DNA from 2 places in the Bacillus sp. MC1252 genome. Region 2 is predicted to be linked to the other one. Evidence: a T-box and tRNA genes for the amino acid it is inferred to sense, from the RefSeq annotation. Region 2 holds a T-box; the other holds one or more tRNA genes.

Region 1 (15,932 bases), 1.3 Mb from region 2:
GGTGAGAATCCCGTCCACCGAATGCCTAAGGTTTCCTGAGGAAGGCTCGTCCGCTCAGGGTTAGTCGGGACCTAAGCCGAGGCCGAAAGGCGTAGGCGATGGACAACAGGTTGATATTCCTGTACCACCTCCTCACCATTTGAGCAATGGGGGGACGCAGGAGGATAGGGTAAGCGCGGTATTGGATATCCGCGTCCAAGCAGTTAGGCTGGGAAATAGGCAAATCCGTTTCCCGTAAAGGCTGAGCTGTGATGGCGAGCGAAATTTAGTAGCGAAGTTCCTGATTCCACACTGCCAAGAAAAGCCTCTAGCGAGGTGAGAGGTGCCCGTACCGCAAACCGACACAGGTAGGCGAGGAGAGAATCCTAAGGTGATCGAGAGAACTCTCGTTAAGGAACTCGGCAAAATGACCCCGTAACTTCGGGAGAAGGGGTGCTTCTTAGGGTGTTAAAGCCCCGAGAAGCCGCAGTGAATAGGCCCAGGCGACTGTTTAGCAAAAACACAGGTCTCTGCGAAGCCGTAAGGCGAAGTATAGGGGCTGACGCCTGCCCGGTGCTGGAAGGTTAAGAGGAGCGCTTAGCGTAAGCGAAGGTGCGAATTGAAGCCCCAGTAAACGGCGGCCGTAACTATAACGGTCCTAAGGTAGCGAAATTCCTTGTCGGGTAAGTTCCGACCCGCACGAAAGGCGCAACGATCTGGGCACTGTCTCAACGAGAGACTCGGTGAAATTATAGTACCTGTGAAGATGCAGGTTACCCGCGACAGGACGGAAAGACCCCGTGGAGCTTTACTGCAGCCTGATATTGAATGTTGGTACAGCTTGTACAGGATAGGTAGGAGCCTTGGAAACCGGAGCGCTAGCTTCGGTGGAGGCATCGGTGGGATACTACCCTGGCTGTATTGACCTTCTAACCCGCTGCCCTTATCGGGCAGGGAGACAGTGTCAGGTGGGCAGTTTGACTGGGGCGGTCGCCTCCTAAAATGTAACGGAGGCGCCCAAAGGTTCCCTCAGAATGGTTGGAAATCATTCGCAGAGTGTAAAGGCACAAGGGAGCTTGACTGCGAGACCTACAAGTCGAGCAGGGACGAAAGTCGGGCTTAGTGATCCGGTGGTTCCGCATGGAAGGGCCATCGCTCAACGGATAAAAGCTACCCCGGGGATAACAGGCTTATCTCCCCCAAGAGTCCACATCGACGGGGAGGTTTGGCACCTCGATGTCGGCTCATCGCATCCTGGGGCTGTAGTCGGTCCCAAGGGTTGGGCTGTTCGCCCATTAAAGCGGTACGCGAGCTGGGTTCAGAACGTCGTGAGACAGTTCGGTCCCTATCCGTCGCGGGCGCAGGAAATTTGAGAGGAGCTGTCCTTAGTACGAGAGGACCGGGATGGACGCACCGCTGGTGTACCAGTTGTTCTGCCAAGGGCATCGCTGGGTAGCTATGTGCGGACGGGATAAGTGCTGAAAGCATCTAAGCATGAAGCCCCCCTCAAGATGAGATTTCCCATTCCGCAAGGAAGTAAGATCCCTGAAAGATGATCAGGTTGATAGGTCTGAGGTGGAAGCGTGGTGACACGTGGAGCTGACAGATACTAATAGATCGAGGACTTAACCTATATTCTAATGTGAAGTTTGAACGTTGTTATCTAGTTTTGAGAGAACATTCTCTCCATCAGGTTTGGTGGCGATAGCGAAGAGGTCACACCCGTTCCCATACCGAACACGGAAGTTAAGCTCTTCAGCGCCGATGGTAGTTGGGGGGTTCCCCCTGTGAGAGTAGGACGCCGCCAAGCTTTTCTAAGGATCAGTTCCAGACGGAACTGATCTTTTTTGTGGTACTTGAAAGGAAGTCTATCTGATTTCATTTGTTTAATGAACGATGGCAGCGTCACCTCATTTACAAGCGAAACGCTTTGAAAACAAGAAGAAAGCACATTGAGCGTGTTGAAACCTTGTCTATGGAAAAAACAATAGAGAGACAGAGTAGTAGGTTGTCTAAGACACTGCATACAAATTCATTTAAATGGAAATGTATAAGCCTATTGCTATTTCATTAATATATTACGCCTATCAATGAACTATAAGGAATATCTATATCATTAAAGTATAAAAATGATGGGGAGCTGATATTTCAGAAGGAATTGAATGTTTTTAAAGAGAATAAAGAGTGGAGAGGTTTAGCTGATAAACATTGAATTGCAGCAGTTTTGACAGGGGAAATGACTATTATTTATGAAAAGAAATGCGTAACGAAAAATGAAATAAAATTTTTTTAATATAGCCTTTACAAATGAGTAAAACCTGTATATAATAATCTTTGTCGGATCGAGAGATTCCTACATAGTGGAGGATTAGCTCAGCTGGGAGAGCATCTGCCTTACAAGCAGAGGGTCGGCGGTTCGAGCCCGTCATCCTCCACCATATTTATTCTTACATAATGTTAGGATAGATAAAGCCGGTGTAGCTCAACTGGTAGAGCAACTGACTTGTAATCAGTAGGTTGGGGGTTCAAGTCCTCTTGCCGGCACCACTTTCATATGGTAAGATAGACAAGTCGCTTTTAAAGCGAGCCATTAGCTCAGTTGGTAGAGCATCTGACTTTTAATCAGAGGGTCGAAGGTTCGAGTCCTTCATGGCTCACCATTTTCATGCGGGTGTGGCGGAATTGGCAGACGCGCTAGACTTAGGATCTAGTGTCTTTATGACGTGGGGGTTCAAGTCCCTTCACCCGCATAGCCAAACAAAATAAAGAAATCCTGTAATGCGGAAGTAGTTCAGTGGTAGAACACCACCTTGCCAAGGTGGGGGTCGCGGGTTCGAATCCCGTCTTCCGCTTATACCATCCACGCCGGGGTGGTGGAATTGGCAGACACACAGGACTTAAAATCCTGCGGTAGGTGACTACCGTGCCGGTTCAAGTCCGGCCCTCGGCATTATACAATAAGCGCCCGTAGCTCAATTGGATAGAGCGTTTGACTACGGATCAAAAGGTTAGGGGTTCGACTCCTCTCGGGCGCGCCATTAAGATCGGGAAGTAGCTCAGCTTGGTAGAGCACTTGGTTTGGGACCAAGGGGTCGCAGGTTCGAATCCTGTCTTCCCGACCATCTTTTATGGGGCCTTAGCTCAGCTGGGAGAGCGCCTGCCTTGCACGCAGGAGGTCAGCGGTTCGATCCCGCTAGGCTCCACTTCTTAAAGGATTATTTTTATCATGGCGGTGTAGCTCAGCTGGCTAGAGCGTACGGTTCATACCCGTGAGGTCGGGGGTTCGATCCCCTCCGCCGCTATAAAGGACCTTTAGCTCAGTTGGTTAGAGCAGACGGCTCATAACCGTCCGGTCGTAGGTTCGAGTCCTACAAGGTCCACCATCTATACGGAGGAATACCCAAGTCCGGCTGAAGGGATCGGTCTTGAAAACCGACAGGGGTGTCAAAGCCCGCGGGGGTTCGAATCCCTCTTCCTCCGCCATATTTTTTAAAAACCATATCATCGCGGGGTGGAGCAGTTCGGTAGCTCGTCGGGCTCATAACCCGAAGGTCGCAGGTTCAAATCCTGCCCCCGCAACCAAATTTTTTTCTTATCTCTATATTGGTCCGGTAGTTCAGTTGGTTAGAATGCCTGCCTGTCACGCAGGAGGTCGCGGGTTCGAGTCCCGTCCGGACCGCCATTTTTAAATGAAATACATGGCTCGGTAGCTCAGTTGGTAGAGCAACGGACTGAAAATCCGTGTGTCGGCGGTTCGATTCCGTCCCGAGCCACTTTTACAAATAAATATTGACAGTATGGCGGTTGTGGCGAAGTGGTTAACGCACCAGATTGTGGCTCTGGCACTCGTGGGTTCGATTCCCATCAATCGCCCCATACATATTTTTGCGGGTGTAGTTTAGTGGTAAAACCTCAGCCTTCCAAGCTGATGTCGTGGGTTCGATTCCCATCACCCGCTCCATTTGTATATCGTTCATGGGCCTGTAGCTCAGCTGGTTAGAGCGCACGCCTGATAAGCGTGAGGTCGGTGGTTCGAGTCCACTCAGGCCCACCATGATCTTCCGCAGTAGCTCAGTGGTAGAGCTATCGGCTGTTAACCGATCGGTCGTAGGTTCGAGTCCTACCTGCGGAGCCAAAATGGAGAAGTACTCAAGTGGCTGAAGAGGCGCCCCTGCTAAGGGTGTAGGTCGCGCAAGCGGCGCGAGGGTTCAAATCCCTCCTTCTCCGCCATTTATCTGGCCCGTTGGTCAAGCGGTTAAGACACCGCCCTTTCACGGCGGTAACACGGGTTCGAATCCCGTACGGGTCATTTTTAAAAGAGATCTATGAAAGATCTCTTTTTTATTTTCATCAAAACGAAAGACCGCCATCATCGCGGTCTTTTTTTACATATTCATGGAATAGATCGTATAAGACAAGTATGTCGCAAAGAATCCCCATAAGACATAAGGGATTAGTAAAATAGAAACGACTTTACTGAGCTTACGTGAGACGATGACAAGTGCGAGTGCTGTCAGTGCAACAAGCAGGCAGTCAATGGTAGCGGCAAACAAATCTTTTTGTGTAAATTGAAAAAAGCTAAAGGCTTGATTGAAGACATAATTTAAAAGAAAAAGAATCCAAAACGGTAAAGTGATTTTTTGAAATCCATACTTCCCATAAATAATCGCTGCGGACAACGAGATGAGAGCAAATAAGACAGCCCACACAGCTCCAATCACACCCCCACTAGGTGTCCATTCCGGTTTGTTTAATGCATCATACCATTCTCTGTCAATAGGGAACAAGAACCCTGCAATAGAGAATAGTGCGTATGTAATAAAGAAGACGATAATCGCCCAAATGATACTTTTTCTAGCCATCAAGAATCTCCTCCAATCAAATTCACTCTTAAAGTGATTTCCCAATTATTACATGATATAAACATAAAGCCCCCAATATGAGGGGCCTATTGATTTTTTTCTGTATAAGGTTCTTCTTCGTACGGCTTCAAGTCACCAAACACCGTCATGACGCCTTCTTCATCTAATGCATCTTCATAGGCTTCGTGTGCTTTATTCGGATACACCTTGCTTGCTTTTCCTTCGAGATCAGCAGCTGCGAATCCTTCATAGTCTTCAACATAATCTTCATCTTCTGATTGTGTATACACATCATCGTATGTCTCGGGAGGAAATTCCATATCGGACGGGGTATCAGAGTTGCCGTAGCGTTCTACGTCTTGATATGCATCTTCTCCATCGTAGGCAGCACTTTCTTCATTTTCAAATTGTCCTGATGGTGGATTTAACAAATCCTCTTCAATGGGACGATTTTGTGAAACGGTCTGCTCTTTTGAATGCTCTGTGCATGTGACGGCGGTAGGCAAGGCCTCTAAGCGTTCTTTAGGAATAGGGGCTTTACATACCTTGCACACACCATAAGAGCCGTCTGCGATTGCTTGGAGTGCTTCATTGATGTCTGACAAATGTTCATGTGCCAAACTGTTTAAGGCAATATCTTTTCCGCGCTCGAACAGTTCTGTTCCTTGGTCTCCAGGATGGTTGTCATAGGCAGACAGTTCTCCGACTGCATCATAAGGAAATGATACTTTTTGTTCATCGTCATGGCTATTGGCTTCAATTTCTTGTTTTTCATCGAGAAGTCTCTGCTTCAAATGATGTAATTCGTCTTTAGACAACAATGCGATCATCCTTTCATATCAAACATATTGTTAGTATGAGCAATTTTGCATGTAAGACTTGTTCCAATTTGAAGCAATTCCTCATAAAAAACGCCTGCGGCTGCAGGCGTTGTATGCTACGCAATATAATATTGTAATATCAATGCGATCGTTAACAGGAAACCGAAAAATGTATTGGTTTGAGCTGTAGACTTCATGGCATTCATTAATTCAATTGGCTTTTCTTTTTGCTTAAACTCTTTAATGGCTGTATATGCTTTCGGCACACTGAGTAAAACAAGAAGGCTCCAAAGGCCAATGATATCTGTGAGGATATAAACAAAAATGAGTACGTATGATACCAAAAACATGGAAAGTAGAATGTTCACTGCAGCTTTTCGTCCAGCAAGGATAGCAAGTGTTTTACGTCCATTTTCCTTATCGCCGTCTAAATCCCGGATATTGTTCGACAGTAAGATGGCTCCAACTAAAATAGAAATCGGCAATGACACGAGAACAGCTGTTGACGTCAGTGTTCCTGTTTGGATATAGAAACTAATAAGGATGATTCCTAATCCCATAAAAGCACCTGACACAAGTTCTCCAAATGGTGTATAAGCAATTGGTACAGGTCCACCGGTATAGAAATAGCCTGCTGCCATACAAATAAGTCCTATAAGTGCAATCCACCAGCTAGACATCATGCAAATATAAATCCCAAGGAATAGAGAGAGTGCGAATAATGCATAAGCGAGGCTGAGAACTGTTTTTGGCTTCACACCATTTCTAACAATGGCGCCGCCGATGCCGACAGATTTCTCATTGTCCAACCCGCGAACATAGTCAAAATACTCATTAAACATGTTCGTTGCAATTTGGATAAACATAGATGCAAATAGCATAGCTAAAAATAGGCCAACATGTATTTGACCACTCGGAAGTGCTAGAACAGTTCCTAAAGTAACGGGAATAAATGCGGCTGTTAATGTATGCGGTCGTAATAAATTCCACCAAATCCGCCAGTTCTTATCAGGCTTAATCGGTGAAAGCTGATCTGTTATCGATTGATGCTGCATAAAATATACTCCTTTAAATAAAAAAATACGTACACGTCCAAATTCCAGTTTAGCAAAGTTCAAAAAGGTGTCAATATATTGATGCGATGAAACCTGAAAAAGATGTTTGCTAATCGTTGCCATATAGAGAGAAAGCTTAATCTTGGGACAAATCTTGCCATTTTTCTTTAGATGCTCTCGTTTCGATAAGCGGGAGCGAAAAAATCTTGAAAGCGTGATATAATAAGGATTCGAGGTTTTAAAAGCTGTTTTCTTTACTAAGTTCATCTGTTAAGGTTTATAATAGAAAAACAGGTCATTCGACATACTCGAATGTTCATGTATTTTTCACATGATGGTTTTATTTTTTTATGTTATTTCATGGATTTTGGAGGAATGTATCATGGTGACAACAGTGCAAAGTACTTTCCGGCAGGAAGCGCTTGCGACATTAGAAGAAGCGAATAACGTCAACCATGCTGTTTTGATAAGCTACTCCAGAAGAGTTGACGATCTGGATCCTCTTGCCTTTTTCCAAAGCGGCGAAGCGGATTTTTTAGGCGAGCGGTTTTTTTGGTCTGATCCAGAAAGCCAAATGATATTTTCTGGACTTGGCAGAGCGGCCGTCATTAAATCATCTGAGCAAGGCACGGAACGATTCGAGACAGTTCATCATGAATGGGAACAGCTAAAACAACACATGTTCCATTTTCATGATGAGAAGGAGTTAAAGCATGCGGCTGTTGGTCCGCTTTTATTTGGAGGATTTTCATTTGATCCGTATGAAGAGAAGGCGCGTCACTGGGAAGCATTTGGCGAGGCTCATCTTTTTGTGCCATCTATGATGCTGACTGTCTCAACAGAAGGCACGTTTCTTACGATCAATGAATGGAAGCAGGTGGACGGGAATGTTCATCAGCTCATTCAAGAGTTAGAACAGAAAGCTTCTCGTTTCGAGACATTGCCGGTACGAACTGATGGACAAGCTGAGCTAGTTCATATGGAAGAGCTGGATGTGAAGGAATGGATGAAGGCGATCCATGAAGCGACAGAGCACATTCGTGCGAACGAATATGAAAAGGTTGTTTTAGCAAGAGAAGTCTTGCTTCACTATAAAAATCAAATTGAACTTGCTCCACTATTAGCAGAATTATTAAAGCACCAAACGACGAGTTATGTATTTGCTATAGAACAGGGAAGACAAGCGTTTGTTGGGGCCACACCGGAACGTTTAGTCAAAAAAAGCGGTGATGAAGTCTTTTCATCATGCTTAGCAGGTTCCATTGTACGCGGGAAAGATGAAATCGAAGATCAAGCATTAGGTGAGGAACTGCTTCACGATGAGAAGAATTTGATTGAACATCGAATTGTCGTCAATATGATTGAGCAAGCATTTGAGGCAAACTGCCACCACGTGCATAAACCTCATCAACCAAGTCTTTATAAAACAAAAAACATTCAGCATTTATTTACACCGATTGTAGGAGAAATCAAAAGCAGCTGTTCCCTCTTTTCATTAATAGAGCAGCTCCATCCAACGCCAGCATTAGGAGGATATCCGAAGGAAAAGGCGGTTGAGGTGATCCGTGAAATTGAACCGCTGAAACGTGGTTGGTATGCCGCACCGGTTGGCTGGATCGATTCTCAGGACAACGGAGAATTTGCTGTAGCGATTCGGTCAGGTCTTATTGAGGAAGAACATGTTCGTTTGTTCGCTGGCTGCGGAATTGTCGAGGATTCCCTTGCAAAGCAGGAGTACGAGGAAACGCAAGTGAAATTAAGACCAATGCTGTCTGCTCTTGGAGGTCGTCCGATTGAATAATCACATCATGACAACATATATTGGCAGATTGATGGATGAATTTGTACAAGGTGGTGTGAAGGAGGCGGTTGTCTGTCCTGGTTCCCGTTCAACCCCGCTTGCGATGCTGGCTCTTGCCCATCAAGACATCCATGTCCATGTGTTAGTGGACGAACGGTCTGCTGCTTTTTATGCGCTGGGTCTTGCGAAAGCGAGTCAAAAACCAGTGCTGCTCATTTGTACATCAGGTACGGCAGCTGCTAACTTTTACCCAGCCATTGTAGAGGCTCATTATTCCCGGGTACCACTCATTGTTTTAACTGCTGATCGGCCGCACGAATTGAGGGAAGTTGGGGCTCCTCAAGCGATTGATCAGCAATTCTTATTCGGTAAGTTTGTTAAATGGTTCACAGACTTAGCATTGCCTGAAGAAAGTCAAACGATGCTGCGGTATGTACAGACTGCTGCCGCTAGAGCAAGTCACATCTCAAAGCAGGAGCCTAAAGGACCTGTTCAGGTCAATGTGCCACTGAGAGAACCATTGGTACCTGATCTGTCCATTGATCCTTTTCATAGAGAAGCAAAAGAAACGAAAAAAGTATTAGCAGCAGGTCAGGCTTTCCCAAACGATCATGTCATGTCTGAATTAGTGTCAATTCTGAACCAATCCACAAGAGGGCTGATTGTTGCTGGTGAACTTCATACGAAGGAAGAGCAAGAGGCAGTGTTACGTCTTTCGAAAGCCTTTCATTTTCCCATTTTAGCTGACCCGCTTTCTCATTTACGAAATGGGCATGAAAATGAAGGGTTGATTATCGATGCGTATGACTCTTTATTGAAAGATGAAGCATTACAGCAGCATCTATTGCCTGATATGGTGATTCGTTTTGGACCGATGCCTGTGTCTAAGACTTTATTCAAGTGGTTGGAAAAGCATGCAGAAGTGAAGCAGATTGTGGTAGATGCTGGCGGAGGTTTTCGTGATCCTGGATTAAGTGCATCATACGTGATTGAAAGTCATGTGGTTACTTTTGTAGGTGAAGTCTTAAATAGAGCGGATCAACGAGAGGATACAAATTACTTAAACTGCTGGCAACGTGTCAATTCTTCTTTTAGAACGCATGCAGCCCAATATTCTGATGAGGACCTGACATTCGAGGGAAATGTGTATCGTCAGCTTCAACACCTCTTGCCAAAGGAGAGTGTGCTTTTTATCGGAAATAGTATGCCGATTCGTGATGTGGATACATTTTTTGAAACCCAGTCGAAATCTTTTCATATGCTGGCGAATCGCGGGGCAAACGGCATTGATGGCGTTGTGTCCACAGCACTTGGAACGTATGCGGCTTTGAAACAACCGATCACCCTGGTCATTGGAGACTTGTCTTTTTACCATGATATGAATGGGCTTCTTGCCGCTAAGCTGATGGAAATTCCACTGACGGTTGTTTTGTTAAACAATGATGGTGGAGGAATCTTTTCTTTCCTTCCGCAGGCATCTGATGAACCGTATTATGAGAAACTCTTCGGTACGCCGACTGGGCTGAATTTTGAGTATGCATCGAAGCTGTATGGGGGAACCTATTCGAAGCCAACAACGAAGCAAGAATTACACGATGTGTACATGACGCATATACATGAGCCTGGCCTTCATTTAATCGAAATTGAAACAGACCGGCATTCCCGTGTAGCCAAGCACCGCCAGATGATGGATGAGATTTTAGGAGAAGTGAAAAAAGAATGCCTTCTCTCATAATACGAATGCGTGATGGTGTGGCGTATGAGGTGGTGGATCAAAACCCATCGGCTGAGAATGCCACGTTATGCTTACACGGTTTCACAGGGAGTGCAGCCTCTTGGCAGTTCTTGAATGCCTATATGGAGAATACAAGATTGATTCAGGTCAGCTTGCTTGGTCATGGCCGCACGGACTCGCCAGAAAGCGTGAGAAGATATGCGATGTCGCAGCAGCTGGCGGATCTTGCAGAGATTTTAAATCAATTAAAGCTTCACAAAGTGAATATTCTCGGATATTCTATGGGAGGGCGTATTGCTTTATCATTTGCCTCCCGTTATCCAGAACGTGTAAACAAACTGATTCTTGAGAGTACTTCTCCAGGAATTCACTCTTTCAAGGAGCGGATGACAAGGCTAAAGCAGGATCATCAGCTGGCTCAAAAGATTAGACATGAAGGCTTAACTCAGTTTGTGGATTTTTGGGAGAACATTCCGCTGTTTGCTTCGCAGAAATCCTTATCAGCGGGCAGGCTGGCTCAACTGAGAGAGGGAAGGCTAAAATCCAATCCCCTTGGGCTAGCTCGCAGCCTAGAAGGCATAGGAACAGGTTCACAGCCGTCTATGTGGCAGGCACTAAAGCATATCAAACTGCCTGTTTTGTTCATATGCGGAACGCTTGATGAAAAGTTCTGTCATATCGCCAAACGTATGCAGCAGGAGCTTGAAGGCAGTCAATTAACATTGGCAGAGCATGTAGGGCATACAGTTCATGTGGAACAGCCACATTTTTTTGGTAAAATAGTAAGTGAGTTTATTTTAGCGCAAGATTAAAGGAGGAAATATTGATGGCTATTGAATGGCAAACTGAGCGTCAGTATGACGAAATTTTATATGAAACGTATCATGGGATTGCAAAGATCACCATTAACCGTCCACATGTACATAACGCGTTTACACCAAAGACCGTCAGTGAATTAATTGATGCATTTTCACGCGCTCGTGATAATTCTGATGTTGGTGTGATCGTACTTGCAGGTGCTGGAGGTAAAGCATTCTGTTCTGGTGGAGACCAAAAAGTACGCGGCCATGGCGGCTATGTAGGAGACGATCAAATTCCGCGTCTAAACGTATTAGACTTACAGCGTTTAATTCGTGTCATTCCAAAACCAGTCATTGCGATGGTTGCAGGTTATGCGATTGGCGGGGGACATGTTCTTCATATCGTTTGTGATCTGACAATTGCAGCAGACAATGCCATTTTTGGACAAACAGGACCAAAAGTAGGCAGCTTTGATGCTGGTTATGGCTCAGGCTATCTTGCACGTATTGTTGGTCATAAGAAAGCGAGAGAAATCTGGTACTTATGCCGTCAATACAATGCACAAGAAGCGCTTGATATGGGACTTGTCAACACAGTTGTACCATTAGAGCAGCTTGAAGAAGAAACAGTGAAGTGGTGTGGGGAAATGCTAGAAAAGAGCCCGACTGCTTTACGATTTTTGAAGGCTGCATTTAATGCAGATACGGATGGATTAGCTGGGATTCAGCAATTTGCAGGGGATGCGACACTTCTTTATTACACAACAGATGAAGCAAAAGAAGGACGCGATTCCTTTAAGGAAAAACGCAAGCCGGACTTCGGTCAGTTCCCGCGTTTCCCTTGATTCAATGATATGAATGAAAACAGCTTAGTGCATCAGACTAAGCTGTTTTCTTTTACGAAAAGGAGGTGTCATGATGAAGCAACCCAATTGGCTGCTGCACCGTGCCTATTTAACGCCAGACCGAGTCGCGCTCATTTATCAAGATAAAAAGTGGACATTTCGCGAATTAGCCTTTGAAGTAGATGAGCTTGCAAATAGACTTGCACGTACATCACTGAAAAAAGGGGAGACGGTTGCGCTTTTGATGAACAATCATCCTCAAATGGTGATGCTTGTTCATGCTTGTTTTTTATTAGGATTAAAAATCGTGCTATTGAACAATAAGTTAACAAAAACTGAAAGACTCTATCAGCTTGTAGATTCAAAAGCCAAGGTTTTATTAACAGAACCTGTTTATGCGAAGGATCATGATGGTGATTTACCTGTTTATACAATGGAAACTTTACCTGAAGCTGATCAAGATCATGAAAAGAAAATCGAGAAAGACTTTGATTTGAATGAAACAGCGACCATCATGTATACATCTGGAACGACAGGGCGTCCAAAAGGGGTGGAGCAAACGTTTGGCAATCATTTTCATAGTGCTGTTTCCTCTGCATTGAATGTAGGCATCAGAGAGAACGACCGCTGGCTCATTGCGCTGCCCCTTTTTCATATAAGCGGCTTATCAGCTCTATTTAAATCTGTTATATATGGCATGACCGTCGTGCTTCATCAAAAATTTGACGTTGATGAAATAAAGGATTCAATTGAACAGCATCGTGTGACAATGATATCAGTTGTTCAAACGATGTTATCCCGTTTATTAAGCAGGCTAGAAGAATGTCCGTCTTCTTTACGCTGTCTTTTATTAGGCGGAGGACCTGCGCCGTATGCAATGCTTCAAGAGAGCAAAGAGAAGGGCTTTCCTGTGTTTCAATCGTACGGTATGACGGAAACCTGCTCACAAATTGTGACACTTGCGCCTGAATTTAGTGTAGAAAAGCTTGGATCTGCGGGAAAACCTCTATTTGGATGTGAACTGAAGATTCAAAGTGGAGAACGCACTTGTCGACCTTTTGAGCATGGTGAAATTATGGTCAAAGGTGCAAATGTAATGAAAGGTTACCTTCACCGTGAAGAAGAAACCGCTGCTGCTTTTGATCAAGACTGGCTGAAAACAGGGGATATTGGCTATGTGGATGAGGAAGGGTTTTTATTTGTGCTCGACCGACGTTCAGATTTAATTATTTCTGGTGGAGAGAATATTTATCCTGCGGAAATTGAAGCGGTTCTCTTAACACATCCGTATGTAAAAGAAGCCGGAGTGACGGGTATATATGATGATAAATGGGGAGAGGTACCTGCTGCCTTTCTTGTGACAGACCATAAGATACCTGAGAATGAGCTCTATGCTTTATGTCAGTCGCATTTAGCCAAGTATAAATGGCCAGCTGCTTTTCACTTTGTGGACGAGCTGCCAAGAAATGCGTCGAATAAATTGCAGAGGCACAGACTCAAGATCAAAGGGGTTTTTTAGATGATTCAAATTGAACGAGTGATTTTATATCATGTCACGATGAAGCTCAAGCAGCCATTTACAACAAGTTTAGGAACAATCTCAGAGCGTGAGTTTATTATTGTCGAGGTAAAAGATCAAACAGGATTGACTGGGTGGGGAGAGGTGTCTGCCTTCTCTTCCCCGTGGTATACAGAAGAAACAATCGAAACCTGTTATCACATGCTAAGGGCTTTCTTTATTCCAAACGTGCTGACGCGTTCTTTTACACACCCTTCAGAAATTCCAGACAGCTTGTACCACTTTAAAGGCAATAGAATGGCCAAAGCGGGAATTGAAGCGGCTGTTTGGGATATTTATGCGAAGCGTGAGAATAAGTCCTTACGCGACGTATTAGGCGGCAAGAAAGAGAGAATTCCATCTGGTGTTGTGGCGGGTTTAGGACCCATTGATGAAATGCTTCAGCAAATTCAGCAATATGTTGACCAAGGCTACCAGCGTGTGAAGGTGAAGATTAAGCCGGGACAAGATATTGGACTCCTTCAAAAGATAAGAGAGTCTTTCCCTGATCTTCCGTTAATGGCGGATGCGAACTCTGCCTATGAATTAAAGGATATTAGTAAACTGAAGCAGCTTGATGACATTCGATTATTAATGATTGAACAGCCTTTAGCTGCAGATGATATTGTGGATCATCGTCATTTGCAAAAGCATTTAAAAACACCTATTTGTTTGGATGAAAGCATTTGTTCTTTAGACGATGCCCGAAAAGCTGTAGAACTAGGCAGCTGTCAGATTATTAATGTGAAGCCTTCACGAGTTGGTGGGCTGACAGAAGCACTTAAAATTCATGCGTTTTGTAAGGAGCATCAAATTCCGTTATGGTGCGGGGGGATGATTGAAACAGGCATTTCCCGTGCGCAGAACGTGGCACTTGCTTCGCTTCCGCAATTTACAATCCCAGGTGATATTTCAGCTTCGTCAAAATACTGGGAGCAGGATATCATTTTTCCTGAAATCAAAGTTGAAAACGGGTTTATTGAGGTTCCTCGTTCACCAGGAATGGGTGTGGAAGTTGATTATCAAGCGCTCCGTTCTTTCTCAGATAAAATTGACGTGTTCACAAAACATGATTTTGTAAAATGAAAACGAGATCATCACCTTTTGCACATCCAATAGAAAATATGTATAGTGGGGGAAAGTTTTTCCTTCCTGTCTGAAAAAAAGAAAGAGCGGTGATCCGCTCTTTCTTACTCTTCTGCCAGCTCGCTGTCGTAAGCAAGCTGTCCAATATACTGATGCATCTCATTAGGCATGTTTGTTACATGACCATATTCATAATCCCAAAGGTTTAAAAAGGAGTGAGCTGCCTGATAAAATGCGGCTTCGTCCGCGTCATGAATTTCGTCAAAAAACGTTTGAAGCAGCCGATCGTGTTTCAAAGTGAAGCGCCTCCTTTAATGAGACTTAAAGATCTTGTGGTTTAAACGTTTTACAATCAGTTTCTTCACTTTTCGCAGCCGTATTTCCTGTGTGGCTGACGACATAGATTGCATCTGCTCCACAGCGATTTCCATCATTCCAATAGGAACAGTTATTTACTTCACAAAGGATTTTTTGACTCATACAGATGACCTCCTTTTGAGTATGTCTTTCGTTTATAATGTAACCGAAATGAACGTCGTCCATTCATGTTAATCTTCCTGGCGAATATAGCGCTTATCCTTCATAAACAATTTCCAGAAGAGATAGAACCCAGGAAATAAGATGATGAAACCTACAATATACGTTATAAATAATGCCCTAAATGTGACAGGGTCTGTAAATCCAGACATGATTGTAATATCTGGATAAGCCATATAGGGCAAATGAGCACGTCCATACACATAGCTTGCTAAGAAATATTGAATGGTAATCGCAATGACGGCTAAACGTGGTCTCCCTTTCCGATGCTTAAATCGGCTGTTTGGTATAAATAGGGCCAATCCCGCAAGCAAAAACATGAGCAGGGAAACAAGAAGAATTGGGATGTTCTCCATCATTTTTGAGAACAGCCAATTGGCCTCGCTTCGTAGTGTCAGCATGATAAAGAGGGCCATCATGAGAGAAAGTGGACCCGTAATGAGTGCTCCCCTTCTATAAATGCTGTAGGCTTCGTTTTCATCTGCCACATTAGAGAAATCAGCTAAAAGCAAAGATGAGAGAAAAAGGGTGCTGAAAATCGCAAAGCCCACGAAGGAATAGACATTTGCACTTGTAAAGACCAGTCCTAGATCTAACGAGTAGACGTTGTTCTCCTGAAAGATAAATCCACCATGGGTAATCGGGAGAACCATGATGAGGATGGACGGAATGATAAAGCCGCTAATCCCTGAAATGTATGTGACGGCTTTCCGGTATTTTTTAGGCAGTGAATGAGAAAATACGAGAAACCCGCTTCGCAGTGCAAGAAGCAATAAAATGATGCTGCCCGGTATTAATAAAACGGTGCCAAGCACAAAGGTTGCGCCTGGAAACAGGCTAAACAATGCGACGA
Region 2 (15,932 bases):
TCGCAATTGAAGAAGGTGCGACATTTGTTCGGATTGGCTCTTCACTTGTTGGAAATGAAACAGGAGGTGCGTGACATGAGCATAAAAAATAAGTTTAAAAGCTTTTTCACACTCGACGATGAAGAGTATGAGTACGAATATATTGATGAAGAAAGAGAACCAGTTCAAGAAGAAAAAGGAACAAAAGACAAAGCAGCATTTCAAGAGCGCCCGCAGACAGGAAAACAAAATGTCGTCAGCTTGCAAAGCGTGCAGAAATCCTCTAAAGTGGTGTTAAGTGAGCCGCGTGTTTATGCAGAGGCGCAAGAGATTGCAGACCACATTAAAAACAGACGTGCAGTCGTCGTGAATTTGCAGCGCATTCAGCACGATCAAGCAAAGCGAATCATCGACTTCTTAAGCGGAACGGTTTATGCAATCGGTGGAGACATTCAGCGTATAGGCTCAAATATATTCCTGTGCACACCTGATAATGTGGATGTATCTGGCACAATATCAGAGCTTTTGGCAGAGGAAGAATCTCAGAGGTGGTAAATCAAAGTGATTCTATATTACATTTTTAATATTTTACAGACTGCATTAACGATTTACTCATTCGCGATTATTATTTACATCTTTATGTCATGGGTGCCTTCTGCAAGAGAAACAACAGTTGGCCGTTTTTTGACATCGATTTGTGAACCATATTTAGAACCATTTCGTAAAATGATTCCGCCAATTGGCATGATTGACATCTCACCGATTGTGGCATTGCTTGTGATTCGTTTTGCTTCATCCTATGGACTAACTGGTCTTTATCAAATGATTGCCGGAATCATGTAAACAGGTTGCCGGGCTTGGCATCTGCCAGGCTCTTTTACATAAAGGGGAACAAAATGAGCGATATTTATCAACATTTTAGAAAAGACGAACAGCCATTTGTCGACCAAGTGTTAGGCTGGAAAAAAATCGCACTCGACCAGTATCGAATGAAATTAACAGACTTTCTTGATCCGCGTGAGCAGTTTATTACCAAGTCCGTCATCCAGCATTCTGATGAACTTGGGATTATGTTTTTTGGCGGATATGAAGGAGCGGAGCGCAAAAGAGCCCTGATCTATCCTGATTATTTAGCACCGTCTATTCAGGATTTTGAGCTGTCTTATTTTCAGGTGAATTATCCGAAAAAGTTTATTTCGATAGAACACCCGAAGCTTCTTGGCTCACTCATTGGGACAGGCTTGAAGCGTCAAAAATTCGGTGATCTGTTATTTAATGAGGAAGATGTGCAGTTTATTTGTACAAGTGATGTCGCCGATTTTGTTCGGGCGCAGCTGACACATGTCGGCAGAGCATCCGTTTCATTAGAGGAAATCAGTGAGGCAGATATAAAGCCAGTCATCAGCAAGACAGACATCAAAGAAGATACCATTTCCTCTTTACGGCTTGATGCGGTATGCGCCGCTGTCAGCCGTCAGTCTCGGCAAAAAGCACAGCTTTTAGTCAAAAATGGACGTGTCAAAGTAAACTGGAAAATCACTGAAGACCCTTCCTTCACAATCGGCGAAGGCGATCAGCTCTCTGTTCGGGGATTTGGCCGCTTTATCTTGAAAACGATTGATGGGAAGACAAAAAAAGATAAATTTAAAGTAACATTTGAGCTTCTGACATAACGAACTTGAATCTGGAGGTGGCGAGGTTGCCATTAACACCTAATGATATTCATAATAAAACGTTCACAAAAAGTTTTCGTGGCTATGACGAAGATGAAGTAAACGAGTTTTTAAGCCAGGTACGTAAAGACTACGAGATCGTGCTTCGTAAAAAGAACGAGCTTGAAGACAAAGTAAACGAGCTGGACGAAAGACTAGGTCATTTTGCGGTAATTGAAGAAACATTAAACAAATCGATTCTTGTGGCGCAGGAAGCAGCAGAAGACGTAAAACGTCATTCTGATAAAGAAGCGAAATTGATTATTCGTGAAGCGGAAAAAAATGCAGACCGCATTATCAACGAAGCGCTATCAAAATCAAGAAAGATTGCGATGGAAATCGAAGAGCTGAAGAAACAGTCGAAGGTCTTTAGAACTCGTTTCCAAATGCTCATCGAAGCTCAGCTTGATCTTCTAAAAAATGACGATTGGGATCATTTACTGGAATATGAAGTGGACGCTGTCTTTGACGAAAAAGAATAAGCGCATCATCTTGACATGACGTGCACATGTTGCATATAATACCATCATAAATTAACAAGAGATAAACGTTTGAAAGGGACACTCGCAGCTGTTACATGCGTAATAAAGCGAATCAGGGATGGTGGAAGCCTGACATTACGAAACGCTGCAATGAGATCACCCCTTTAGTTCCTTTTCTGAAATGAACCAGTAAGAAAAGGCGTCTGATCACGTTACGATTTTAGAGTGGATAAGCGGCTGTTTCATAGTGCTTGTCTAAAAGGGTGGTACCGCGAGACAAGCCTTCTCGTCCCTTATGGGATGAGAGGGCTTTTTTTATTGTTTTTTAATACGAATTTGCATGTGGAGGAATGGGTATGAACTACAAAGACACCTTATTAATGCCGAAAACAGAATTCCCGATGAGAGGGAACTTACCAAACAAAGAGCCTGAAATCCAAGAGGAGTGGGCAGAAAAAGACATCTATCAAATGGTTTTAGAGCGGACAAAAGGACGCCCGACCTTTATTTTGCATGATGGACCTCCATATGCGAATGGTGACATTCATATGGGGCACGCACTCAATAAAATCTTAAAAGATTTTATTGTCCGTTTTAAATCGATGAATGGGTTCCATGCACCGTACGTACCGGGCTGGGATACACACGGCTTACCAATTGAAACAGCCCTCACGAAAAATAAAAAAGTGAAACGAAAAGAAATGTCTACAGCAGAATTCCGCAAACTATGCGAGGAGTATGCTTGGAAGCAAATCGAGGGTCAGCGCAATCAGTTTAAACGATTAGGCGTCAGAGCAGACTGGGACAATCCATATGTGACATTAAAGCCTGAATACGAAGCGCAGCAAATTCTTGTCTTTGGTGAAATGGCGAAAAGAGGCTATATTTACAAAGGGCTGAAGCCTGTTAACTGGTCACCTTCAAGTGAATCGGCACTTGCTGAAGCGGAAATTGAATATAAAGACAAACGTTCACCATCCATTTACGTATCATTTAAAGTGAAAGATGGAAAAGGCGTACTTGAAAACGGCGAACAATTCATCATCTGGACAACAACACCTTGGACACTTCCTGCAAACCTTGGCATTTGTGTTCATCCAAACCTAGAGTACAGTGTGCTCAAAGTTGGAGATGAGCGTTATGTTGTCGCATCTGAGCTGGTTGAACAAGTGGCAAAAACTCTTGGCTTTGAAGAGTATGATGTCGTGAAAACACTAAAAGGAAAAGAATTAGATACCATCGTTGCAGAGCATCCAATTTACGGTAGAGATTCTCTTGTCATGCTTGGCGATCACGTGACAACGGATGCAGGAACAGGCTGTGTTCACACAGCACCAGGACACGGGGAAGATGACTTTAATGTCAGTATGAAATACGGTCTTGATGTGCTATGTCCTGTAGATGAAAAAGGTGTGATGACAGAAGAAGCGCCTGGTTTTGAAGGACTATTCTACGAGGATGCCAATAAAGCCATCACAGAACAGCTTGAAGCAAAAGGTGCGCTGAAAAAGCTCGATTTTATCACGCACTCCTACCCGCATGACTGGAGAACGAAAAAGCCAACGATTTATCGTGCGACAGCTCAGTGGTTTGCTTCGATTAAAGATTTCAGAGAAGCGCTATTAGACAATATTAAAGAAACGAAATGGGTTCCAGCATGGGGCGAAACACGCCTATTCAATATGGTGCGTGACAGAGGTGACTGGTGCATTTCAAGACAGCGTGTATGGGGTGTTCCAATTCCGGTCTTTTATGCGGAAAATGGTGAGCCGATCATCACGGACGAAACGATTCAGCACGTATCTCAATTATTTAGAGAACATGGCTCGAATTTTTGGTTTGAAAAAGAAGCGAAGCAATTATTGCCAGAAGGCTTTACACATCCAGGCAGTCCAAATGGTGAATTTACAAAAGAGCAGGACATCATGGATGTATGGTTTGATTCTGGTTCTTCTCACCAAGCCGTTTTAGAAGAAAGAGATGACCTTGTCCGTCCGGCAGACCTTTATCTTGAAGGCTCTGACCAGTATCGTGGATGGTTCAACTCATCTTTATCTACATCTGTAGCTATCACAGGCAAAGCACCTTACAAAGGAGTGGTTAGCCATGGAATGACTTTGGATAAAGAAGGACGTAAAATGAGTAAATCCTTAGGAAATACCATTGAACCTGCCAAAGTAGCTAAACAACTAGGTGCTGAAATTCTTAGACTTTGGGTATCTTCTGTCAACTATCAAGCCGATCACCCGGTGTCTGATGATATCTTGAAACAAGTAGCAGAAGTTTATCGTAAAATCCGTAACACGTTCCGATTCCTGCATGGAAACCTCTTTGACTTTGAGCCAGCAATTCATGCAGTGCCAGTAGAAGAGCTTCGCGAAGTGGACCAATATATCTTAATCAAATTAAACAAATTAATTGATAAAGTGAAAAAAGCATATGATGATTACGAATTTGCTGTCGTATATCATGCGATTCACAATTTCTGTACGATTGAGCTAAGCTCTTTCTATCTCGATTTTGCAAAGGATGTCGTATACATTGAGCATGCAGATCATCCAGACCGCCGCAGCATGCAGACCGTCTTCTACGAAACATTAATGGCGTTAGTAAAGCTGACTGCACCAATTCTTCCGCATACAGCAGATGAACTATGGAGCCACTTAAGTTTTGTTGAAGAGCCAAGTGTTCAGTTAACGGATATGCCAGAAGGTGTGACTGTTCCTCATGCGGAAGCGACAGAAGCGAAGTTCGACCGCTTTATGGAAGTGCGTGACGATGTTCTAAAAGCGCTAGAGATTGCACGTAACGAAAAAGTCATCGGACGTTCACTTGAAGCAAGTGTGACACTTTACGCGACAGATGAAGTGAAAGACCTTCTTGCATCCATTAAAGAAGATGTGAAGCAGCTCTTTATCATCTCTGAACTAACGGTAGAAGATAAGCAGAAAGAAGATGCATCAGCGCCTGAATACACATCAGGACGTATTGTGGTTCAAAAAGCAGAAGGAGAACTGTGCGAACGTTCCCGCATTATTTCTAAAGATGTTGGTGCAAATCCGAAATACCCAACATTGTCACTTAAAAATGCTGAAATCGTGGAGAAATATTACCAAAATTAACAGTACGATATCACCAACTAGCGCCCCGCCATATGCGGGGCGTTTTCTATTCTGAGAAAATGACAGCGTTTAGAACGAAAGGAAAAATCTTATGGCTTTAAAGTGATCAGGCGGGGTAACAATATGATTATCACGACAGGGCAGGAGTTGAAATAGCGACATGAATGGCGATCTAGAGACGATTTACATGGAACTCCTTCAAATGAAAGAAGAACTGCAATCTAAACTGTTTGAATATGCATCATTTCGTTCACCTGATGACCATGTCACATTGGATGAAGCCAAAACGACAACGCTTCTTTATCACATCAAAGAAGAGCTGCAAGATGTGTCGCTCGCTATTGCAAAAATTGAGCAAGGAACCTATGGCGTATGTGAGGCAACAGGTCTTGCAATCCCACTTGAACAAATGAGTATTCTTCCTACAGCCCGCACGACTGACGACTTTTTATATCATAAGCAATACGAGAAAAAAGCATTCACTCCTTATCCTCACGATTCAAATGATTCTCATTTTGAAGCCTTCCACATGTAGGGAGGTTTTTGTCTGTCAACTAAAGTTTCTTTACTCCTTCCTGTTTTCTTGATAAAATGCTTAAAGATCAAAGTATGAAGATGGAGGAACGTGTGTGTTCTATTACATAATCGCATTCGTTATGATTTGTTTAGATCAATTAACAAAATGGCTCATTGTCAAACATATGATGCTCGGAGATTCTATTCCAGTGATTGATGGATTCTTTTATATCACGTCTCACCGAAATTCAGGAGCCGCATGGGGTATTCTCCAAGGACAAATGTGGTTTTTCTATGTGATCACACTCGTTGTTATTGCGGGAATTATTTATTACTTGCAAAAGCATGGACAAAAGGACAAGCTGCTTGGAGTAGCGCTGGCCTTAATGCTTGGCGGAGCGATTGGAAACTTTATCGACCGCATTTTCCGTAAGGAAGTGGTTGATTTTGCTCATTTCGTATTTGGGGATTATCATTATCCAATCTTTAATATTGCAGATTCTTCTCTATGTGTAGGGGTTATTCTGCTCTTCATTCAAATGCTTTTAGATGGAAAGAAAAATAAGGAGTCAACTACATGAATCAAGTAAATATTGCCGTTGCAGAAGAACAAACAAGTGAACGGCTTGATAAATTTTTAAGCACGACAGAACCAGAATGGTCAAGAACCCAAGTCCAGCAGTGGGTAAAGGATGGACTCATCGAAGTAAACGGGAAACAAGTGAAAGCGAATTACAAAGTCCAAGCTGGAGATCAAATCAAAGTGGAGATTCCAGATCCGGAAGCACTTGATGTAGAAGCAGAATCAATGGATCTTGATATTTATTATGAGGATGAAGATGTGCTAGTGGTGAATAAACCACGTGGAATGGTCGTTCATCCAGCACCAGGCCATGTGTCAGGAACGCTTGTGAATGGCCTTATGGCACATTGCAATGACTTATCAGGGATTAATGGCGTGATGAGACCTGGAATTGTCCACCGGATTGATAAAGATACGTCTGGGCTGTTAATGGTCGCTAAAAATGATATGGCGCACGAATCACTCGTCAATCAGCTAGTTGCCAAGACCGTCACAAGAAAATATACCGCCGTTGTCCATGGCATCATCCAGCATGATACAGGTACAATTGATGCCCCAATTGGCAGAGACAAAAAAGACCGCCAAAGCATGACGGTCACAAAAGAAAACGCAAAGCAGGCAGTCACTCACTTTGACGTGCTTGAACGCTTTCAAGATTTCACCCTTGTCGAATGCCGTCTTGAAACAGGAAGAACACACCAAATTCGTGTTCATATGAAATATATTGGCTATCCTCTTGCGGGGGACCCGAAATATGGCCCGAGAAAAACAGTCGATTTCAATGGACAGCTGCTGCATGCAGGTGTTTTAGGGTTTGACCATCCTAGAACAGGAGAATACATCGAGTTCACAGCACCAATTCCAGCTGATATGCAAGCTTTTATCGATTCATTAAGAAATAACGATTGACAGGCCGTTCTTTTTCTGAAATAATAAACAAAGAAATTGAGATTCTTTAAAACAGTCCAGAGAGGCTGAGAAGGATAACGGATCCATTTGTGCACGTGAATGCACAAATGAACGCCCCTCTCTGCCCTTTGCAGAAGGGGCTTTTTATTTGTCAAAAAGAGGTGTAGAAGATGGAACAAAAAGCAGTCATTCTTGATGAACAAGCGATAAGACGAGCGCTTACCCGAATTGCACATGAAATGATTGAGCGCAACAAAGGGATGAAGGATGTCATCCTTGCCGGGATCAAGACAAGAGGCATTCATCTTGCAAAGCGCCTTGCAGAGCGTATCGAGCAAATTGAAGGAAACCCAGTCACTGTGGGTGAACTTGATATTACGCTATACCGTGATGACCTGACAAAAAAGACAGACAACCAAGACCCGCTTGTAAAGGGTGCAGACATTCCAGCTGACATCAATGACAAAACACTCATCGTCGTTGACGATGTCCTGTTTACAGGCAGAACCGTAAGAGCGGCCATGGATGCTCTTGTGGATGTAGGCAGACCGTCTTCTATCCAGCTTGCTGTTCTAGTCGACCGGGGACACCGGGAGCTGCCTATTCGAGCGGATTATATCGGAAAAAACATCCCGACATCAAAAGCAGAAACAGTCATGGTTCAGCTCAATGAAGTAGATCAAAACGACCTTGTCGCTATATATGAAAAATAACCTTTTTAAATGCATTCCAGAGAGTTTGCAAAGAGGGCAATAACAGAGCTACCGAGCACACGGCTACATGACGTGTACGGTTTTTCTAGGCCTCTTTGCGCATACTCGCAAAGAGGCTTTTTTAATGAAAAAGGACACATCTAGGAGGAAAATCATGAGTCAGCAAAAAGCCAATCTAGGCATTCGAGATATCCCAAAACCGTTCACATGGCTATCACTTAGCCTTCAGCATTTGTTTGCCATGTTTGGTGCGACCATTCTTGTACCAAAAATCATTGACATGAGTCCAGCAGTCGCGCTCATCTCAAGCGGTGTTGGAACCATTGTTTACTTAATCATCACAAGAGGACAAATTCCGGCGTATCTTGGATCGTCCTTTGCCTTTATCGCCCCCATATTGAATGTCAAAGCAACAGGCGGACCTGGAGCCGCAATGGTTGGTGCCTTCATGGCGGGTGTGGCTTATGCGCTCATTGCCCTATTCATTAAATGGCTAGGCACAGGCTGGCTGATGAAGCTTCTGCCGCCTGTCGTCGTAGGACCAGTCATTATGGTGATCGGACTTGGACTCGCTGGAACAGCTGTCAACATGGCGATGTATGCTGATCCGAATGCGACCGAGCTTGTATACAGCCTAAAGCACTTAATGGTAGCAGGCTTTACACTAGCTGTCACAATTATCAGCATGATCTTTTTAAGAGGATTCCTTAGCCTGATTCCAGTATTAATCGGTATTATCAGCGGCTATCTCTTTGCCTTAACACAGGGCATCGTGAACTTCCAGCCGGTCATTGACGCAAAATGGTTTGCTGTACCAGACTTCGTCGTACCATTTGTCGACTATACACCTGCTGTGACGTTAAGCATTCTCACAGTGATGGTGCCGGTTGCCTTTGTAACCATGTCAGAGCACATTGGCCACCAAGTGGTGTTAAGCAAGGTCGTAGGGCAAGATTTTATTAAAAAGCCAGGTCTTCACCGCTCTATTTTAGGAGACAGTGCGGCGACCATCTTCGCTTCACTCATTGGCGGACCTCCAACAACGACTTATGGGGAGAACATTGGCGTACTTGCCATCACAAGAGTGTTTAGTATCTTCGTCATCGGCGGAGCAGCAGTCTTTGCGATCTGCTTCGGCTTTGTTGGGAAAATGTCAGCATTAATCAGTACAGTGCCGTCCGCGGTCATGGGAGGCGTTTCGTTCCTGCTCTTTGGGATCATTGCCTCAAGCGGCCTGAGAATCCTGATTGATCATAAAGTGAATTTTGAAGAAAAGCGTAATCTCATTATCGCATCTGTCATCTTAGTCATCGGAATTGGCGGGGCATTCATTGAGGTGAAACAAATCAACCTCACACTATCTGGAATGGCACTCGCTGCGATTACGGGCGTCCTGTTAAATCTAATCCTGCCGCACCAGAAAGCGGAGGATAACGAGTCAAATGAATCGAATACAGAAAACCTTTTAAAAGAAGTCCAGTGAGGCTGACAAGGGTTCTAAAATGAGCAGAATGTGCGAAAGTGCCGCTGCTTCTTTTGGAGAACCCTAAGCTGCCGAGGCTTAGGGTTTTTTTGAACCTGAAAGTGATGAAAAACTAGAGGGGGAAGAAAAATGAATGATCTATCGACAATGAGCAGCTTATCTAAGGAAGAGATTTTACAGCTGATTGAAGAAGCATGCGCACTGAAAAATGGGAAGCAGGAACATGGCTTAGCTGGAGAATTTGTAGCGAACCTCTTCTTTGAACCAAGTACAAGAACACGCTTTAGCTTCGAAGTAGCCGAAAAGAAACTTGGAATGAATGTGCTTAGTCTAGATGCGGCAAGTACCTCAGTTCAAAAGGGAGAGACGCTTTACGATACGGTGAAAACGCTAGAATCCATTGGAGTCAAGGCGTGTGTCATTCGGGACAGCACCGACGAATATTACAACGAGCTAATCGGGAAGGTAGGGATTCCCATCATCAATGCTGGAGATGGCTGCGGGCAGCACCCGACACAATCACTGCTTGACCTGATGACCATCTTCGAAGAGTTTGGCGGGTTTGAAGGCTTAACGATTTCGATTCATGGAGATATCAAACATAGCAGGGTGGCGAGGTCGAATGCTGAGGTTCTTTCAAGACTTGGAGCGACAGTGCTCTTTTCAGGACCAGCCTCCTTCCAAGATGAACAAAACCCTCACGGAACGTATGTCCAAGTAGATGAAGCCATCAAACGCTCTGATGTGGTGATGCTGCTAAGAATTCAGCATGAACGGCACGCAGAAAAGATGGGCAGTGACGATTACTTATCTACGTATGGATTAACAGTAGACAGGGCGAGCAAAATGAAAAAACGAGCCATTATTATGCATCCAGCACCAGTAAACAGAGGTGTTGAAATTGATGATTCATTAGTAGAATCCGAGCAGTCAAGGATTTTTAAGCAAATGGAAAATGGCGTGTATATCCGAATGGCTGTTTTAAAAAGAGCTTTTCAAAATAGCAGACTACATCAAAAAGGGAGAGATTCTGTCTATGTCATATCTCATTAAAAACGGTTTTATCTTAACAAGCACAGGGGAAAGAGTGCAGCAGGATATTAGGGTAGAAGGAAAAGTGATTCGGGCAATTGGTCATTTAGAAAGAGAAGACGGAGAAGAGGTCATTGATGCAGCTGGGCTGTTTGTGTCACCAGGCTTGATTGATCTGCATGTGCATTTAAGAGAGCCAGGCGGCGAGAAAAAGGAAACAATTGAAACAGGCTCTAAGGCAGCAGCAAGAGGAGGGTATACGACGATTGCAGCCATGCCGAATACACGGCCAGTTCCAGATACAAAGGAGCAAATGGAATGGCTCATGAATCGAATCGAAAAGACCTCATCTGTGAGAGTGCTGCCATACGCCTCCATCACCACTAGACAAATTGGAGATGAGATGACGGACTTTGCAGCGTTAAAAGAAGCTGGTGCCTTTGCATTTACGGATGACGGTGTTGGCATCCAAACAGCAGGCATGATGTACGAAGCGATGAAAAAGGCAGCAAGCCTTGATCAAGCGATTGTGGCGCACTGTGAAGATAACTCGCTCATTTACGGAGGGTGCGTTCATGAAGGAGAATTTTCACAAGCCAATGGGTTAAACGGAATACCGTCAATTTGTGAATCGGTGCATATTGCAAGAGATGTCCTCTTAGCAGAAGCAGCGAAATGTCATTATCATGTATGTCATATCAGTACGAAAGAATCTGTTCGAGTCGTGCGCGATGCAAAAAAAGCAGGCATTCGTGTAACGGCTGAGGTTTCACCGCATCACCTGCTTTTATGTGATACGGACATCCCGGGTCTTGATACAAACTATAAAATGAACCCGCCGCTCAGAGGAAAAGAGGATCGCGAGGCGCTGATCGAGGGACTTTTAGATGGCACAATTGATTTCATCGCAACAGATCATGCTCCGCATACAGAAGAAGAAAAAAACGAAACGATGCAGCGTGCACCTTTCGGGATTGTAGGACTTGAAACAGCGTTCCCACTTCTGTACACACGCTTTGTGAAAACAGGCGAATGGACATTAAAAGAACTCGTTGATTATATGACAATCAAACCAGCAGAAGCCTTCTCCCTTCCATACGGCAAGCTAGAAGAGGGTCAAGCAGCTGATATCACGCTCATTGATTTAAACAAAGAAATGGCAATCGATAAAAAAAGCTTCTTATCTAAAGGACAAAATACACCGTTTGACAAATTGACTGTATCAGGATGGCCTGTCATGACACTTGCATCTGGGAAAGTCGTTTATGAAGAGGGGAGACTAGTAAAATGAAGAGACGCTTAGTGCTAGAAAACGGAACAGTATTCGAAGGAACAGGCTTTGGCAGCTTAGAATCGTCAGTCGGAGAAGTTGTCTTTAATACGGGGATGACAGGCTATCAAGAAATTTTGTCTGATCCATCATACTGCGGACAAATTGTCACGCTCACTTACCCGCTCATCGGCAACTATGGCATTAACCGTGATGATTTTGAATCGATCACACCGTTTGTGAAAGGGCTGATTGTGAAAGAACTTTGTGAAAAGCCCTCAAATTGGCGCTCTTCATACTCACTTGATGAATACTTGAAAATGAAAAACATTCCAGGGCTTAGCGGAATCGATACACGGAAGCTGACAAGAATGATTCGAAGTGCAGGAACATTAAGAGGGGCTTTTGCAGGACCGGATGAACAAGTGGAAGACGTTGTGCGCCGCCTTCAAACATTGCAGCTGCCAACAGATCAAGTGAGTCAAGTTTCTGTGAAAAATGCGTACCCAAGTCCAGGGAGAGGAAAAAGAATAGTGCTTGTGGATTTCGGGATGAAGCACGGCATATTGCGCGAGCTCAATAAACGTGACTGTGACGTCATTGTGGTGCCATACAATATCACTGCGAATGAAGTGCTGCAGTTAAAGCCTGACGGGATCATGCTTTCAAACGGCCCTGGGGACCCTGTTGATGTACCAGAAGCAGTTGAAATGATTCAGCAATTGATTGGGAAGTTACCACTCTTTGGCATTTGCCTAGGACACCAGTTATTCGCTCTTGCGTGTGGCGCAAGTACAGAAAAAATGAAATTCGGTCATAGAGGATCAAATCACCCGGTCAAAGAACTAGCAACTGGCAAGGTGACCTTGACGTCTCAAAACCATGGCTACACGGTAAGTACTATTAATGAAGACTTGCTTGAAGTAACGCATATTGCTCTAAATGATAATACGATTGAAGGGTTAAAACATAAAGAAGCGCCAGCATTTACTGTACAGTATCACCCAGAAGCATCACCGGGTCCAGAAGATGCCAACTACTTATTTGACGAGTTCATGGACATGATTCAGACGAATGAGAAAGAAGGGGAAGAAGTATGCCAAAACGCGTAGACATCAAAAAGATTTTAGTCATCGGTTCAGGTCCAATCATCATCGGTCAGGCAGCAGAGTTTGACTATGCAGGCACACAGGCTTGCTTAGCACTAAAAGAAGAGGGCTATGAAGTCGTTCTTGTGAACTCCAATCCTGCGACGATCATGACAGATACAGAAATGGCCGACAAGGTATACATTGAACCACTGACACCAGAATTCTTAACACGAATTATTCGAAAGGAACGCCCTGATGCGATCTTACCAACACTTGGCGGACAAACTGGACTGAACCTCGCTGTTGAATTATCAGATCTTGGCGTATTGGCTGAATGCGGCGTTGAAGTACTCGGAACAAAATTATCAGCTATTCAAAAAGCTGAGGACAGAGATTTATTCCGTAATCTGATGAATGAACTAAATGAACCTGTCCCAGAAAGTGAAATCATTCATAACCTTGAAGAAGCGATGGCGTTTACGAATCAAATCGGTTTCCCTGTTATTGTCAGACCAGCCTATACATTAGGCGGAACGGGCGGCGGAATTTGTACAAACGAGCAAGAATTGAAGGAAATCGTCGAAAATGGATTGAAGCTAAGCCCAGTCACACAATGCTTGCTTGAAAAGAGTATTGCGGGCTTTAAAGAAATTGAATATGAAGTTATGCGTGATAGCGGTGACCATGCGATCGTTGTTTGTAACATGGAAAACTTTGATCCTGTCGGCATCCACACAGGTGACAGCATTGTCGTTGCACCAAGCCAAACGTTAAGTGACCGCGAATATCAGCTGCTTCGTAATGTGTCACTGAAGCTCATCCGTGCACTTGGCATTGAAGGCGGCTGTAACGTACAGCTGGCACTTGATCCGAACAGCTTTCAATACTATATCATCGAAGTAAACCCGCGCGTGAGCCGTTCCTCTGCGCTTGCGTCTAAAGCGACAGGTTATCCAATTGCAAAACTTGCAGCGAAAATTGCTGTCGGCTTAACGCTTGATGAAATGATGAACCCAGTCACAGGTAAAACATATGCAGCCTTCGAGCCAGCACTTGACTATATCGTATCAAAAATCCCGCGCTGGCCGTTTGACAAATTTGAATCTGCCAACAGACGTCTTGGTACGCAAATGAAAGCAACCGGTGAAGTCATGGCGATCGGCCGTACATTAGAAGAGTCTCTTTTAAAGGCTGTACGTTCACTTGAAGCGGATGTGCATCACATTGAATTAAAAGATGAAGCAGACATCACAAACGAAGTGCTCGAAAAGCGGATTATCAAAGCAGGAGACGAGCGGCTATTTTATATCGCTGAGGCGCTTAGAAGAGGCTACACAGTCGAACAGATTCATGAATTCTCAAAAATAGATTATTTCTTCCTCCATAAGCTAGAAGGCATCATCGCATTTGAAAAGACGTTAAAAGAAAAGAAAGGCAATACAGACGTATTAAAAGAAGCGAAAGATAAAGGCTTCTCAGACATCTATATTAGCCGAGAGTGGAACATGAAGGAAGCGGATGTCTACAAGCTAAGACAAGAAGCAGGCATCGTTCCTGTTTACAAAATGGTGGATACATGTGCGGCAGAATTTGAATCAGAGACGCCATATTTCTACAGTACGTATGAAGATGAAAATGAATCAGAACGAACAGACAAGAAAAGCGTCATAGTGTTAGGCTCAGGTCCAATCCGAATTGGACAAGGGGTCGAGTTTGATTATGCAACCGTTCATTCTGTGTGGGCGATCAAACAAGCAGGGTATGAAGCCATCATTATAAACAACAACCCTGAAACGGTCTCAACAGACTTCAGTATTTCAGATAAGCTTTACTTTGAACCACTTACTGTAGAAGATGTGATGCACATCATCGACCTTGAAAAACCAGAAGGTGTCGTTGTTCAGTTCGGCGGACAAACAGCGATCAACTTAGCAGATGAATTATCGAATAGAGGGGTTAAGATTCTAGGAACTTCGCTTGAAGACCTTGACCGCGCGGAAAACCGTGACAAGTTTGAACAAACATTAGAAACACTCGGCGTTCCGCAGCCAAAAGGAAAAACAGCTACGTCTGTGCCGGAGGCGGTAGCGATTGCGAATCAGATTGGCTACCCAGTCCTTGTCCGTCCTTCCTATGTATTAGGCGGTCGTGCGATGGAAATCGTTTATCAAGAAGAAGAGCTTCTTCACTACATGGAGAATGCGGTGAAAGTCAATCCGCAGCACCCAGTGTTAATTGACAAATATTTGACGGGAAAAGAAATTGAAGTAGATGCCGTATCTGATGGGGAAACTGTCGTGATCCCAGGGATTATGGAACATATTGAAAGAGCCGGGGTCCACTCAGGTGACTCGATTGCGGTTTACCCGCCGCAAACATTGTCTGATGAGATCAAAGCGAAGATCGCAGAATACACGATTAAACTCGCAAAAGGACTTAACATTATTGGACTGCTTAACATTCAATTTGTTCTATCAAAGGGAGAAGTGTTCGTCCTTGAAGTGAATCCGCGTTCAAGCCGGACTGTCCCATTCTTAAGTAAAATTACGGGCATTCCAATGGCAAACCTAGCGACAAAAGTCATTTTAGGTGACAAGCTCAAAAACTATGGCTACCAAGAAGGGCTTCACACCGAACAAGAAGGGGTGTACGTCAAAGTCCCAGTCTTCTCTTTTGCAAAACTAAGAAGAGTGGATATTACACTCGGGCCTGAAATGAAATCAACAGGTGAAGTTATGGGGAAAGATGTCACAATTGAAAAAGCCCTCTACAAAGGGTTGATTGCATCAGGGATACAAATTCCAAATGACGGAACGGTTCTCCTCACAGTCGCTGACAAGGATAAAGAAGAAGGGCTAGAGATTGCAAGAAGATTCCATTCCATCGGCTATCATATTTTAGCGACAGAAGGAACGGCGAATTACTTAAAACAAGCCTCCATTCCATCAAGTGTTGTCGGCAAAATAGGAGAAGAAGGCAAAAACCTTCTCGATGTCATTCGAAACGGGGAAGCTCAATTTGTCATCAACACCCTGACAAA

Evidence for each region. The T-box of region 2 lies ahead of ileS (isoleucine--tRNA ligase). A T-box ahead of a tRNA ligase gene usually reads a tRNA of that ligase, here a tRNA-Ile.
Region 1: it has a tRNA-Ile gene. The T-box ahead of ileS (isoleucine--tRNA ligase) is inferred to sense a tRNA for this amino acid. The anticodon was not compared.

Annotation. Positions count from the first base shown of each region.
Region 1 covers NZ_CM166369.1:2,720,423-2,736,354, reverse strand. The annotation lists rRNA gene ACYH0L_RS14120 (23S ribosomal RNA) at 1-1,612, shown strand, start outside; rRNA gene rrf (5S ribosomal RNA) at 1,674-1,789, shown strand; tRNA gene ACYH0L_RS14110 (tRNA-Val) at 2,342-2,417, shown strand; tRNA gene ACYH0L_RS14105 (tRNA-Thr) at 2,451-2,526, shown strand; tRNA gene ACYH0L_RS14100 (tRNA-Lys) at 2,564-2,639, shown strand; tRNA gene ACYH0L_RS14095 (tRNA-Leu) at 2,647-2,729, shown strand; tRNA gene ACYH0L_RS14090 (tRNA-Gly) at 2,760-2,831, shown strand; tRNA gene ACYH0L_RS14085 (tRNA-Leu) at 2,844-2,929, shown strand; tRNA gene ACYH0L_RS14080 (tRNA-Arg) at 2,941-3,017, shown strand; tRNA gene ACYH0L_RS14075 (tRNA-Pro) at 3,025-3,101, shown strand; tRNA gene ACYH0L_RS14070 (tRNA-Ala) at 3,110-3,182, shown strand; tRNA gene ACYH0L_RS14065 (tRNA-Met) at 3,208-3,281, shown strand; tRNA gene ACYH0L_RS14060 (tRNA-Ile) at 3,286-3,362, shown strand; tRNA gene ACYH0L_RS14055 (tRNA-Ser) at 3,370-3,462, shown strand; tRNA gene ACYH0L_RS14050 (tRNA-Met) at 3,485-3,561, shown strand; tRNA gene ACYH0L_RS14045 (tRNA-Asp) at 3,585-3,661, shown strand; tRNA gene ACYH0L_RS14040 (tRNA-Phe) at 3,680-3,752, shown strand; tRNA gene ACYH0L_RS14035 (tRNA-His) at 3,780-3,855, shown strand; tRNA gene ACYH0L_RS14030 (tRNA-Gly) at 3,867-3,940, shown strand; tRNA gene ACYH0L_RS14025 (tRNA-Ile) at 3,957-4,033, shown strand; tRNA gene ACYH0L_RS14020 (tRNA-Asn) at 4,040-4,114, shown strand; tRNA gene ACYH0L_RS14015 (tRNA-Ser) at 4,119-4,209, shown strand; tRNA gene ACYH0L_RS14010 (tRNA-Glu) at 4,217-4,288, shown strand; gene ACYH0L_RS14005 (TspO/MBR family protein) at 4,365-4,841, opposite strand; gene ACYH0L_RS14000 (TraR/DksA C4-type zinc finger protein) at 4,928-5,662, opposite strand; gene ACYH0L_RS13995 (1,4-dihydroxy-2-naphthoate polyprenyltransferase) at 5,779-6,717, opposite strand; gene ACYH0L_RS13990 (isochorismate synthase) at 7,100-8,518, shown strand; gene menD (2-succinyl-5-enolpyruvyl-6-hydroxy-3-cyclohexene-1-carboxylic-acid synthase) at 8,511-10,253, shown strand; gene menH (2-succinyl-6-hydroxy-2,4-cyclohexadiene-1-carboxylate synthase) at 10,238-11,065, shown strand; gene menB (1,4-dihydroxy-2-naphthoyl-CoA synthase) at 11,080-11,898, shown strand; gene ACYH0L_RS13970 (o-succinylbenzoate--CoA ligase) at 11,969-13,417, shown strand; gene menC (o-succinylbenzoate synthase) at 13,418-14,542, shown strand; gene ACYH0L_RS13960 (hypothetical protein) at 14,647-14,838, opposite strand; gene ACYH0L_RS13955 (DUF1540 domain-containing protein) at 14,864-15,022, opposite strand; gene ACYH0L_RS13950 (cytochrome d ubiquinol oxidase subunit II) at 15,091-15,932, opposite strand, start outside.
Region 2 covers NZ_CM166369.1:1,455,399-1,471,330, forward strand. The annotation lists gene ACYH0L_RS07330 (YggS family pyridoxal phosphate-dependent enzyme) at 1-74, shown strand, start outside; gene sepF (cell division protein SepF) at 76-534, shown strand; gene ACYH0L_RS07340 (YggT family protein) at 541-822, shown strand; gene ACYH0L_RS07345 (YlmH family RNA-binding protein) at 876-1,652, shown strand; gene ACYH0L_RS07350 (DivIVA domain-containing protein) at 1,679-2,173, shown strand; T-box leader at 2,233-2,470, shown strand; gene ileS (isoleucine--tRNA ligase) at 2,530-5,295, shown strand; gene ACYH0L_RS07360 (TraR/DksA family transcriptional regulator) at 5,456-5,830, shown strand; gene lspA (signal peptidase II) at 5,925-6,392, shown strand; gene ACYH0L_RS07370 (RluA family pseudouridine synthase) at 6,389-7,303, shown strand; gene pyrR (bifunctional pyr operon transcriptional regulator/uracil phosphoribosyltransferase PyrR) at 7,474-8,016, shown strand; gene ACYH0L_RS07380 (solute carrier family 23 protein) at 8,171-9,499, shown strand; gene ACYH0L_RS07385 (aspartate carbamoyltransferase catalytic subunit) at 9,629-10,552, shown strand; gene ACYH0L_RS07390 (dihydroorotase) at 10,536-11,822, shown strand; gene ACYH0L_RS07395 (carbamoyl phosphate synthase small subunit) at 11,819-12,913, shown strand; gene carB (carbamoyl-phosphate synthase (glutamine-hydrolyzing) large subunit) at 12,898-15,932, shown strand, end outside.